One region of the Enterovibrio sp. QJM3NY_24 genome, then DNA from elsewhere that is predicted to be linked to it. Evidence: predicted binding sites of a transcription regulator. Region 1 holds the regulator's gene; the other holds the start of a gene.
The links. Region 1 encodes PurR, which represses purine synthesis genes. Its sites were predicted from a motif close to TNANGNAAACGTTTNCNTNA; they were not measured.

Region 1 (4,644 bases):
AATTGAAAGCACCGATCGTTGAATTTCGCAACGCGCTTGCCGCGCTAAAGCTCCGCGAAGATGCACAACTCGAGCTAGCCGCTGATTTCTGTGGTTTATTCCTCAGTACACCAAAAACAGGCGCATTGCCTTATGCGTCTATTTATATTGGTGAAACCGGTCTGTTGAACGATAAGCCCGCGCAAGAGATGGGTCAATGGATGGAAAAGTACGGCATTGCTCAACGTAAAGATTTCAATGAACCGTTTGACCATCTTGCGGTTGTGCTTGATTTCATAGGGAACTTGGTCATTCTTGCCAACAAGGAAACCGAAGAAGACCAACAAGAATCCATGATGCAAGAACAGCAAATATTTTTGGAAACCATGGTCATGCCGTGGCTAGGTAGTTTCCAAAAATCGCTAAACCAGTTTGATCAATTCGGTTTTTATAAAGCCGCTGGTGCATTGCTCACTGCATTTATCACACTGGATCTTTTGTTCCTTAAAGGCGAATAAAAAGGTGCCTATCTATACCCAAACAAATTCTCGCTAAACAAGCATTTTGAAGTGTTTGGTTATGATAAATGAAGCCGGGCAAGCCCGGTTTTTTCTTTTTTTGAGCTTGGAAAACAGAAAAAACCCGCTATTTCGCAAGCTTGATACGCATCAAGCTTACGCGAGTCGCTTCAATTGAATAATTGCGGGCGCGGTCATGAGCCAGTAAACTGTGAACGCAAGCGATTGGCATTGAGAAATTTCTGTAACATTACAAACGCCTCGTCATAGTGCCGCCGCAGCGTTCCCCCCTTCTCCCACACTTGATGGAAAGCAAGTTGCTGGCAGTGTCGATGAAACCTCGACGACAAGGGGATGAGAGTCCGTCTCTCCGCCTATAGAAAGAACGAATCCATTACGCCGCTTAGCATAGCGGCGTAAACATGTTGAGCAGCCACTATTTCTCAAGCTGCTAATGAAAACGATAAGAAGATTACCCAATGGCAACAATTAAAGATGTCGCACGCATGGCTGGTGTATCTACGACAACCGTTTCACACGTGATCAATAAAACACGCTTTGTCGCAGAAAACACAACCAAGAAAGTATGGGCCGCAGTCGACGACTTAAACTATGCACCGAGTGCAGTTGCGCGCAGCTTGAAATGTAACTCAACGCGCACGATTGGCATGCTGGTCACCAAATCTACCAATCCGTTCTTTGCGGAAGTTGTACATGGGGTAGAAGAATACTGCTACAAAGAAGGCTACACGCTTATCTTGTGTAACACCGAAGGTAACTTAGCGAAGCAACGCGACTACCTGCGCATGTTGGCAGAAAAACGCGTAGATGGCCTGTTGGTGATGTGTTCTGACTTGAATGAAGAACTTCTTATTCTATTAGAGAAAAAGAAAGATCTGCCGATGGTTGTGATGGATTGGGGCACGCAACATGTCAACACCGACTGCATTCAAGACAATGCCGAACTCGGTGGCTATATCGCGACCAAGTACTTTGTAGACAACGGCCATACCAAAATCGGCTGTATTTCAGGTCAGTTAGATAAACTCACCTGTCAGACGCGCTTGGCAGGCTTTAGAACTGCGTTGGCAGAAGCTGGCATTGAAGAAAATCCGAACTGGATTGTAGAAGCCGATTTTGAGTGTGACTCCGCAGTTGAAGCGGCAAAAGCATTATTGGCCCAAGAAGACCGCCCAACGGCTGTTTTTTGCTTTAATGACATCATGGCACTGGCTGCAATCAGTACCTTCCGTCAGGCCGGGTTAGACATTCCTAACGACATTTCTGTTATTGGCTACGATAACATTGATCTAGCCGCATTTTTCTCACCACCGTTGACGACAATTCATCAGCCGAAAAATCGACTGGGTAAAACTGCAATCAAACTGTTATTGGAACGTCTCGCCAATAAAGAGAACGAACAGCAGATTTTTGTTATGCAACCAGAGCTCATCATTCGCAGTTCGGTGAAAAATATCAACGCCGAGTAAAATACGCGCTCTCGCGGTACTTCTCTAAAAGCCCGACCACTTTTTGCGGTTGGGCTTTTTTTATTAACTGGCAAGTTTTCCGACTGACTCAACCTCATTATTGCGACTCACCTCTTAAAGGGTAAATTGCCTAGTTTTCTAGTGCTACCCTTAAACCCAGCTATAAAGTAGTCATCTTGGTCAAAAATACTTCAATTACAAAGACAACCGGATATTATCAATCACATCAATAAGATTCTATCTGAACCAAGATCACACTTTATGAGACCAGCAATAACGACAAAATGATGCGATTCAGTTAAGCTAAAACCCGTCAAGAAAAAGGCAAACCATCGCGAAAGCGTGGGACGCAAAGCTTCCGGCCTCACAACACTGATTTTATGTGTTGGTGGTAGCGGAGCTACCGATGACGTTAGCATTCACATACCGGATATTTCTGGTTCGTTGACAATTCTCTGAATTAGCTTTGCTACGTTGCTCCTTGACCATTCATCCAGGAACGTATTGATTGAGAATTAGTCACATGGATAAACCAACGCTAAAAAACACACTGAAGTTCTTCGAATGCCTTGGCAAAATCAAATCCCGCTCTATGTTTGGTGGGTTTGGTGTATTTTGCGATGAGACGATGTTCGCACTGGTTGTTAATGATCAGCTTCACCTTCGTGCTGGTCAAACGAATGAAGCTGAATTCAAACATCTGGCGATGAGCCCTTACGTCTACAAAAAACGCGGCTTCCCTGTTGTGACTAAATACTATGCTGTGCCTGAAAATTGGTGGGTAAAATCTGACGAGTTAATGGCCTATGCCACGACAGCACTCACCATTGCCAGAGACGATCAGCAAGAAAAAAAGACGGCGGCGCCAACGCGTATCAAAGATCTGCCAAACTTGCGACTCGCCACAGAGCGAATGCTAAAAAAAGCAGGTATCGATTCTGTCGAACAGTTGCAAACACAGGGCGCCGTGAGAGCTTATCGAGCTTTGCAGAAATCACACCAAGACACGCTTAGCCTTGAGCTACTTTGGGCACTGGAAGGCGCGATAGAAGGTAAACACTGGTCAGTGATTACGCCTCAACGCCGTGACGAACTTTTGCAAACCTTGCACCAGTAACGCCTCAAAACCCAGCTTTCATCCAGTCAGTACAACACTCCTTTTTGAGATTGTTCTGACTGGTCTAGATATCCATTTTCTCAGTTTTAATTGTCACCAGTACCCTATCAACGCCAACCTAATCGCACTCCATACTGTATTCACACTCAAAACATGACACTTCCTACTGCATTTTTACGACAATAAGGCTCACTAAACCGAAAATAACATCATGTTCCATTGCTTATTGGCTGCGGGACAAGCTATGTTTTCAGTCAAAAATACTCTCATTTCTTCAGATCTGTATTAAACCGCCAAAAAACCTCAAGAACACCATTAATGTGACACATGTCACATTGATGACAACAAATGCACTCAGTTGATTATCAATTGTTCGAAATTTGAACTAAGCCAAAAAGACAAGATAGATGAATGGCAACAATGAGATGCATTACAGCAAGCCGTTTCCCGATCAAATAGACAGAATATTTCGAGACCATTTTCGCAAATGGCCTAGACGATTCAAGTGGGCAGTGTTTTTTTGCTTCTTATTGCCGATCTCGTTTTATGCAGCCCTTGAACAGGGTATGTTTGCCCCTTCATTTTTAACGATTTTGGTCATTGTCTTCTTTGGCATTAACGCGACCGTTGTTATATGGGGTTTAAAAATGAACAGTTTCGCGCAGCGATATTGGCACAGGAACTACCATATCGGCGGTGCAACTACCCTAGCCATTGTTCCTTTGTCTTTGCTTATTGTTCAGTATTCTAAGTACTGCCTCTAGTTTATGGCTTCTCTGCGTCTTTCAGGCTGTCGTGACGACCATTCTTTAAACCAACGATAAGTCACCGCTATAACTCGAAAATTCAACCAACATGCATTCGTTGTCGTCATGCCCATTCCTAACGTTAAATCATTAATATTCATCAAATTACCGTACACTCCCTTCTAGACGAGCAGCCTAAAAATGCCCCGAGCATCGAAAAATTTGAGGAAGCATGTAATTAATTTCTCTGCCCTCAGGTCTTTATCACCAAGCAAAAATACGGAACGGTCGGAAACTTATGCGTCACGTGTTGTCGATTGTCGCAAGAACATTGTCGGGTCACAGAGTCGGTAAATAATTGTATTAATTCATTGAGATAATACGTTTTTTCTCAATCCAGTTTTAAACTTTTGCCATAGTTAACACAGTGACTAATTTCACAGGGTACGAACATTCCTGACGGTGTTGAACAACGTTATTACGAAAGGATTTCAAATGAACAAACAGAAGTTGAGCATTATCTTTGTCATTGCAGCCATATTTGTAACTTGGTTTGCTTTTGATCTGGGTGCACTTTTTACACTCGACAATGCCAAAGCTCAGCATGAAGCATTGAAAGACTCCATTTCACAGAATTTCCTCACCGCCAGTTTGGTTTACTTCCTGGTGTATATCACCATGACTGCCCTTTCTCTGCCCGGTGCCGCAATCGCAACACTACTCGGTGCGGCTTTGTTTGGGTTTTGGTGGGCATTACTGCTGGTTTCTTTTGCCAGCTCAATTGGCGCAACACT
Region 2 (4,644 bases), 1.2 Mb from region 1:
AAACGCACCCTCTTTATCGCCTTGTTCTTCTTTCAACAGCGCCGTTTTCTGGTGGCTGATACCCGTCTGTGTCCATTCATAAGGCCAGTTTCCCGAACGGTAACCCACTACGGTATCAAGCAGCTTATCATTGCTTCGGTCGTTGTCTGAGGCAGCAATGCGCGCAAGCGTTTCTTCCATCTCAATCGGATCAACACCTTGCCATGTCCATTGCGGACGACGCAGCACGCGATACCAACTGTTGTCACTGTCACCGTCTAATACGCTATCAATGTCGTTTGACGCTTGATTGACACTCCCTACGATGGTGGAGGTTTCTTTTGCATGTTTGGTGGGTTTGAAAAGCTTAACGGATAGGTTTTCTGACTCTGTTTCTCTCACGGAATATCTCCAGAGCATTCATTTCAACTGGCTCCAGTGTAAACCATGGTAAACAGAAAACCATGATCTTACCGAGGGGTAATAATACCGAACAACATTTACTTAACTCTGAGCATAAAAAAAGCCCCTTTCGGGGCTTTTCAGTAAATCGTTATTTTAGCGCTTAGCAACAGGCTCGACAAACGTCACGGCCATATCCCAAGGCTGCTCAATCCAGCAATCTTGAGCAATGTCGACAACGTAGTCATCCACTAAGTGTTTGCCCGCCGGTTTCGCACATACCGTCACGAACTTGGCTTTCGGGTACATGTTACGAATGACTTCAGCAGTACCGCCAGTGTCGACCAGATCGTCAACCACGATAAAGCCTTCGCCATCGCCGTCAGCTTTCTTTAAAACTTGCATATCACGCTGATGATCATGGTCGTAGCTCGCGATACAAACCGTATCTACATGACGAATACCCAGCTCACGCGCCAAAATCGCAGCAGGAACCAAACCACCACGGCTCACCGCGATAATACCTTTCCACTGCTCAGCAGGTAGAAGCTTTTCAGCCAATTGGCGGGTATACATTTGCATGTTGTCCCAGGTGATAACAAACTTGTTGCTCATTTCAGAAAACCTCGGAGGCGATGGTCGCCTTTTAACTCACTAAAAAATATTGCGGCATATTGTGTCTTACATAACGAATTTCAGCAAGAACAGGGCAGCCAGAACCCAAATACTGATAGGTACATCACGTCCCTTACCACTAAATGCTTTGATTGCGCAGTAAGAGATAAAGCCTAAACCGATACCGTGTGCAATTGAGTAGGTCAACGGCATCAGTAAGCAAACAACCACAACGGGTGCCGCTTCTGTTAGGTCACGCCAGTTAACGCTAACCAAACCAGACATCATCAAAATAGCCACGTAGAACAAAGCACCTGCTGTTGCGTAAGCTGGCACCATACCTGCCAATGGCGAGAAGAACAGTGCAAGCAGGAACAAGATACCGACCACAACAGCGGTCAACCCCGTGCGACCACCAGCAGCAACGCCTGACACACTTTCAATGTAAGACGTCGTATTTGACGTACCCAGCATTGCACCCACAGTGGTTGCAGTACTGTCCGCCAACAGCGCACGGTTCAAGCGTGGTAGTTTACCATCTTTGTCCATCAGGTCCGCTTTTTGTGCCACACCCACTAAGGTGCCAGCTGTATCAAACAGGTCGACGAAAAGGAATGCAAACACAACAGAAATCATGCCGACTTCAAATGCACCGGACAAGTCCATCTGCATGAAGGTTGGAGCAAGACTTGGCGGCGCAGACATTATGCCACCGTACTGAACGTTACCTGTCGCAACAGCAATACCTGTCACAACAAGAATAGCAATCATCACTGCGCCTTTAACGCCGCGATTCACCAAGCCAATGGTCAGGAAGAACCCGAGTGCTGCCATTGCAGGTGCAAATGAGGACAGATCTCCCATGGACACCAAGGTTGCTGGGTGTGCCACAACGATGCCGGAGTTTTGCAGCGCAATCAGCGCCAAAAACATACCGATACCGGCAGAGATACCGGTTCGTAGAGAAAGAGGTATGGAGTGAATAATCAACTCTCGAACCTTAAACAGGCTCAAAGCGATAAAACACAAACCAGACAAGAAGACCGCACCCAATGCTACCTGCCACGAATATCCCATTTGGAATACGACCGTGTAAGTAAAGAAGGCGTTCAAACCCATACCTGGTGCTTGGGCAACAGGATAGTTCGCAACCAAACCCATCACGAAACAGCCAATTGCCGCAGCCAAACAGGTCGCAACAAATACCGCTCCACGGTCCATGCCTGTTTCAGACAAGATCGCTGGGTTCACAAAAATGATGTAGGCCATTGTCAGGAAAGTTGTCAATCCCGCAATGATTTCGGTTCGAATATCTGTACCTTGCTCTTTTAACTTAAATAGACGCTCAAGCATGGCTTTCGGTTCCTTGGAAAGTGTGTGTATGCCAGTCAATAAGACACGAACGTTTTACGAAAACGTTTGCGTCGAAATTTGACGCGAATCTTACCCGCCACTTCGTGAAATTTCCAGTGTGAATTGCATCACTTAGACTCCGATCGGTGGCGAAACAAGCGACTTAGCATCATCCTGATGATTTAGTCAGTTTAAGGCATACATATTAGAGGGGAATTTAGATTAAGAAATGAACAAACCGTAAATCTGAGACGAGCATACCCCCATTTACCTCAAGGTGCCTGTTCAATCAGAGACAAAGCCAATATTTCAGAATTTAAGACAAAAAAAACGCCACTAAAAAGTGGCGCCAGATAAAAGTCTGATTTCCAAAATGGAAACGAAATATCTGTTAGAGCGGGGTAATTCTTCTATCAGCAAGCCATTAGTTACTTGCTTTTGTATCCGAACGTCGCCGGATAACGAAAATTGTTGGTGTATACGGAACTACGATTCCAGTATTGACACGCAGAGTTGCCTTTCATCATTTGTACCTCAAAAAATTCGAATCGAATAAATGCAGCTTTAGTAAAGCTCGGTTCCGTGGAGACGAATAATTTCGGGTTTATCCATAAACAAATGCTAGCGCATGGCTGTGTCTTTGGGCTCACTGCCCATCCAGAAGACGGTGAGATAATAGCCTTTACGTTATTTAATTACAATACAAAAGAGATCCAAATCACATTAATCACCAAGCTCGAACCTATTATGTAATTAAACTACACAACAAAAGCGTCTCGAAAATAATAATACTATACATACCAAAAACTTAGGCTCACATGCTTGCAGTGTAACCAGTTAGTTGAAAAAGTATCCATCCCGAAACAACAAAACAATAGAAATAGGGATTGTTATTGATGCTTGTTGACGTAATTCGAAATATCAATATAAGTAACCGCGTATTCTTTCTGGTTGCAATCACACTAAGTGCAATGCTACTGCCGATCTACCTCTTTGCCACTCAGAATTACAACAATCTGATGGTCTTTAAAAAGGGAAAGAGACGGTAGAACAAAGTCGCGATTTGACTGAGCAAAGCTTGGCGCTTTCGGCAGTTGGCGTTCAGCTTAAAAGCGCTATCGGGCAGTTTAAAATGCAGGCATTTCATACGATATGTAGCGATATGCTTTTAACAATGCATACTTTTCCGCTGCAAATTCTGTTAGCTTATTGGCATGCAGTACTGCATGCCTTTTTTCATTCTGTGTTTTTCTGGAGATCGCCCGTGTCAGAGATCAGCCAATTGTCGCCGCAACCTGTGTGGCAGTTTTTCGACAAAATTTGTTCCATTCCTCACCCGTCAAAGCATGAAGACCAGCTCGCACAATACATTGTGGACTGGGCAACCCATGAAGGTTTGTCGGTGTGTCGAGATGATGTGGGTAACGTCATCATCAAGAAACCAGCAACACCAGGAATGGAAAACCGAAAAGGCGTGGTGCTTCAAGCTCACATAGACATGGTGCCTCAGAAAAACGAAAACACAGATCATGACTTCGTCACCGACCCGATTCGTCCGCACATTGACGGCGATTGGGTAACGGCAGACGGCACAACGCTTGGCGCAGATAACGGTATGGGCATGGCAACCTGTCTTGCTGTACTTGCCGCCAATGATATTGCTCATGTCCTCTCGAAGTGCTACTCACTATCGACGAAGAAGCTGGCATGACTGGCGCATTTGGCCTCAAAGAAGGCTGGTTAGACGGTGACATTTTGCTAAACACTGACTCGGAGCAGGAAGGCGAAATTTACATGGGCTGTGCAGGCGGTGTCGATACTTCCATTGCGTTCACCCTAGAGCGAGAAGCACTAGGAGAAGGCTATGTGGGTAAAGCACTGCAAATCAAAGGTCTCAAAGGCGGACACTCTGGTGTTGATATTCACACTGGTCGCGCCAACGCCAACAAACTTCTTGGACGCTTTCTTGCCGGCCACGCTGACGATTTAGGCTTACGCCTTATCTCTATTCGCGGTGGTACATTGCGTAATGCAATCCCACGCGAAGCCTTTGCCCATGTCGCTATACCTGCTGAGAATGCCGAAAAATTAGCGTCACTCTTTATGCATTTTGAAACAGTGCTAAAAGAAGAATTGGCGGCCATTGAAACCTCTATTGCATTATCAGTATTAGATAACGAGATCAGCGAGCAAGCACTGACATCTAACGTACAAGGTCGCATCATTGCCAGTATTAATGCCTGTCCTAACGGCGTGATCCGTATGAGTGATGATATTGACGGCGTCGTAGAGACA

Region 2: a site for PurR is predicted at 2,404-2,423, ahead of AC3CIC_RS03570 (NCS2 family permease). Genes of this name have one in related genera too.

Annotation. Positions count from the first base shown of each region.
Region 1 covers NZ_CM173519.1:2,058,043-2,062,686, forward strand. Annotated here, with positions in the region: gene torD (molecular chaperone TorD) at 1-497, shown strand, start outside; gene purR (HTH-type transcriptional repressor PurR) at 977-1,987, shown strand; cyclic di-GMP riboswitch class I at 2,301-2,395, shown strand; gene AC3CIC_RS09025 (TfoX/Sxy family DNA transformation protein) at 2,511-3,104, shown strand; gene lpdA (dihydrolipoyl dehydrogenase) at 4,346-4,644, shown strand, end outside.
Region 2 covers NZ_CM173519.1:832,983-837,626, reverse strand. Annotated here, with positions in the region: gene frsA (esterase FrsA) at 1-381, opposite strand, end outside; gene gpt (xanthine phosphoribosyltransferase) at 538-996, opposite strand; gene AC3CIC_RS03570 (NCS2 family permease) at 1,063-2,349, opposite strand; partial or broken gene AC3CIC_RS03565 (aminoacyl-histidine dipeptidase) at 3,614-4,644, shown strand, end outside.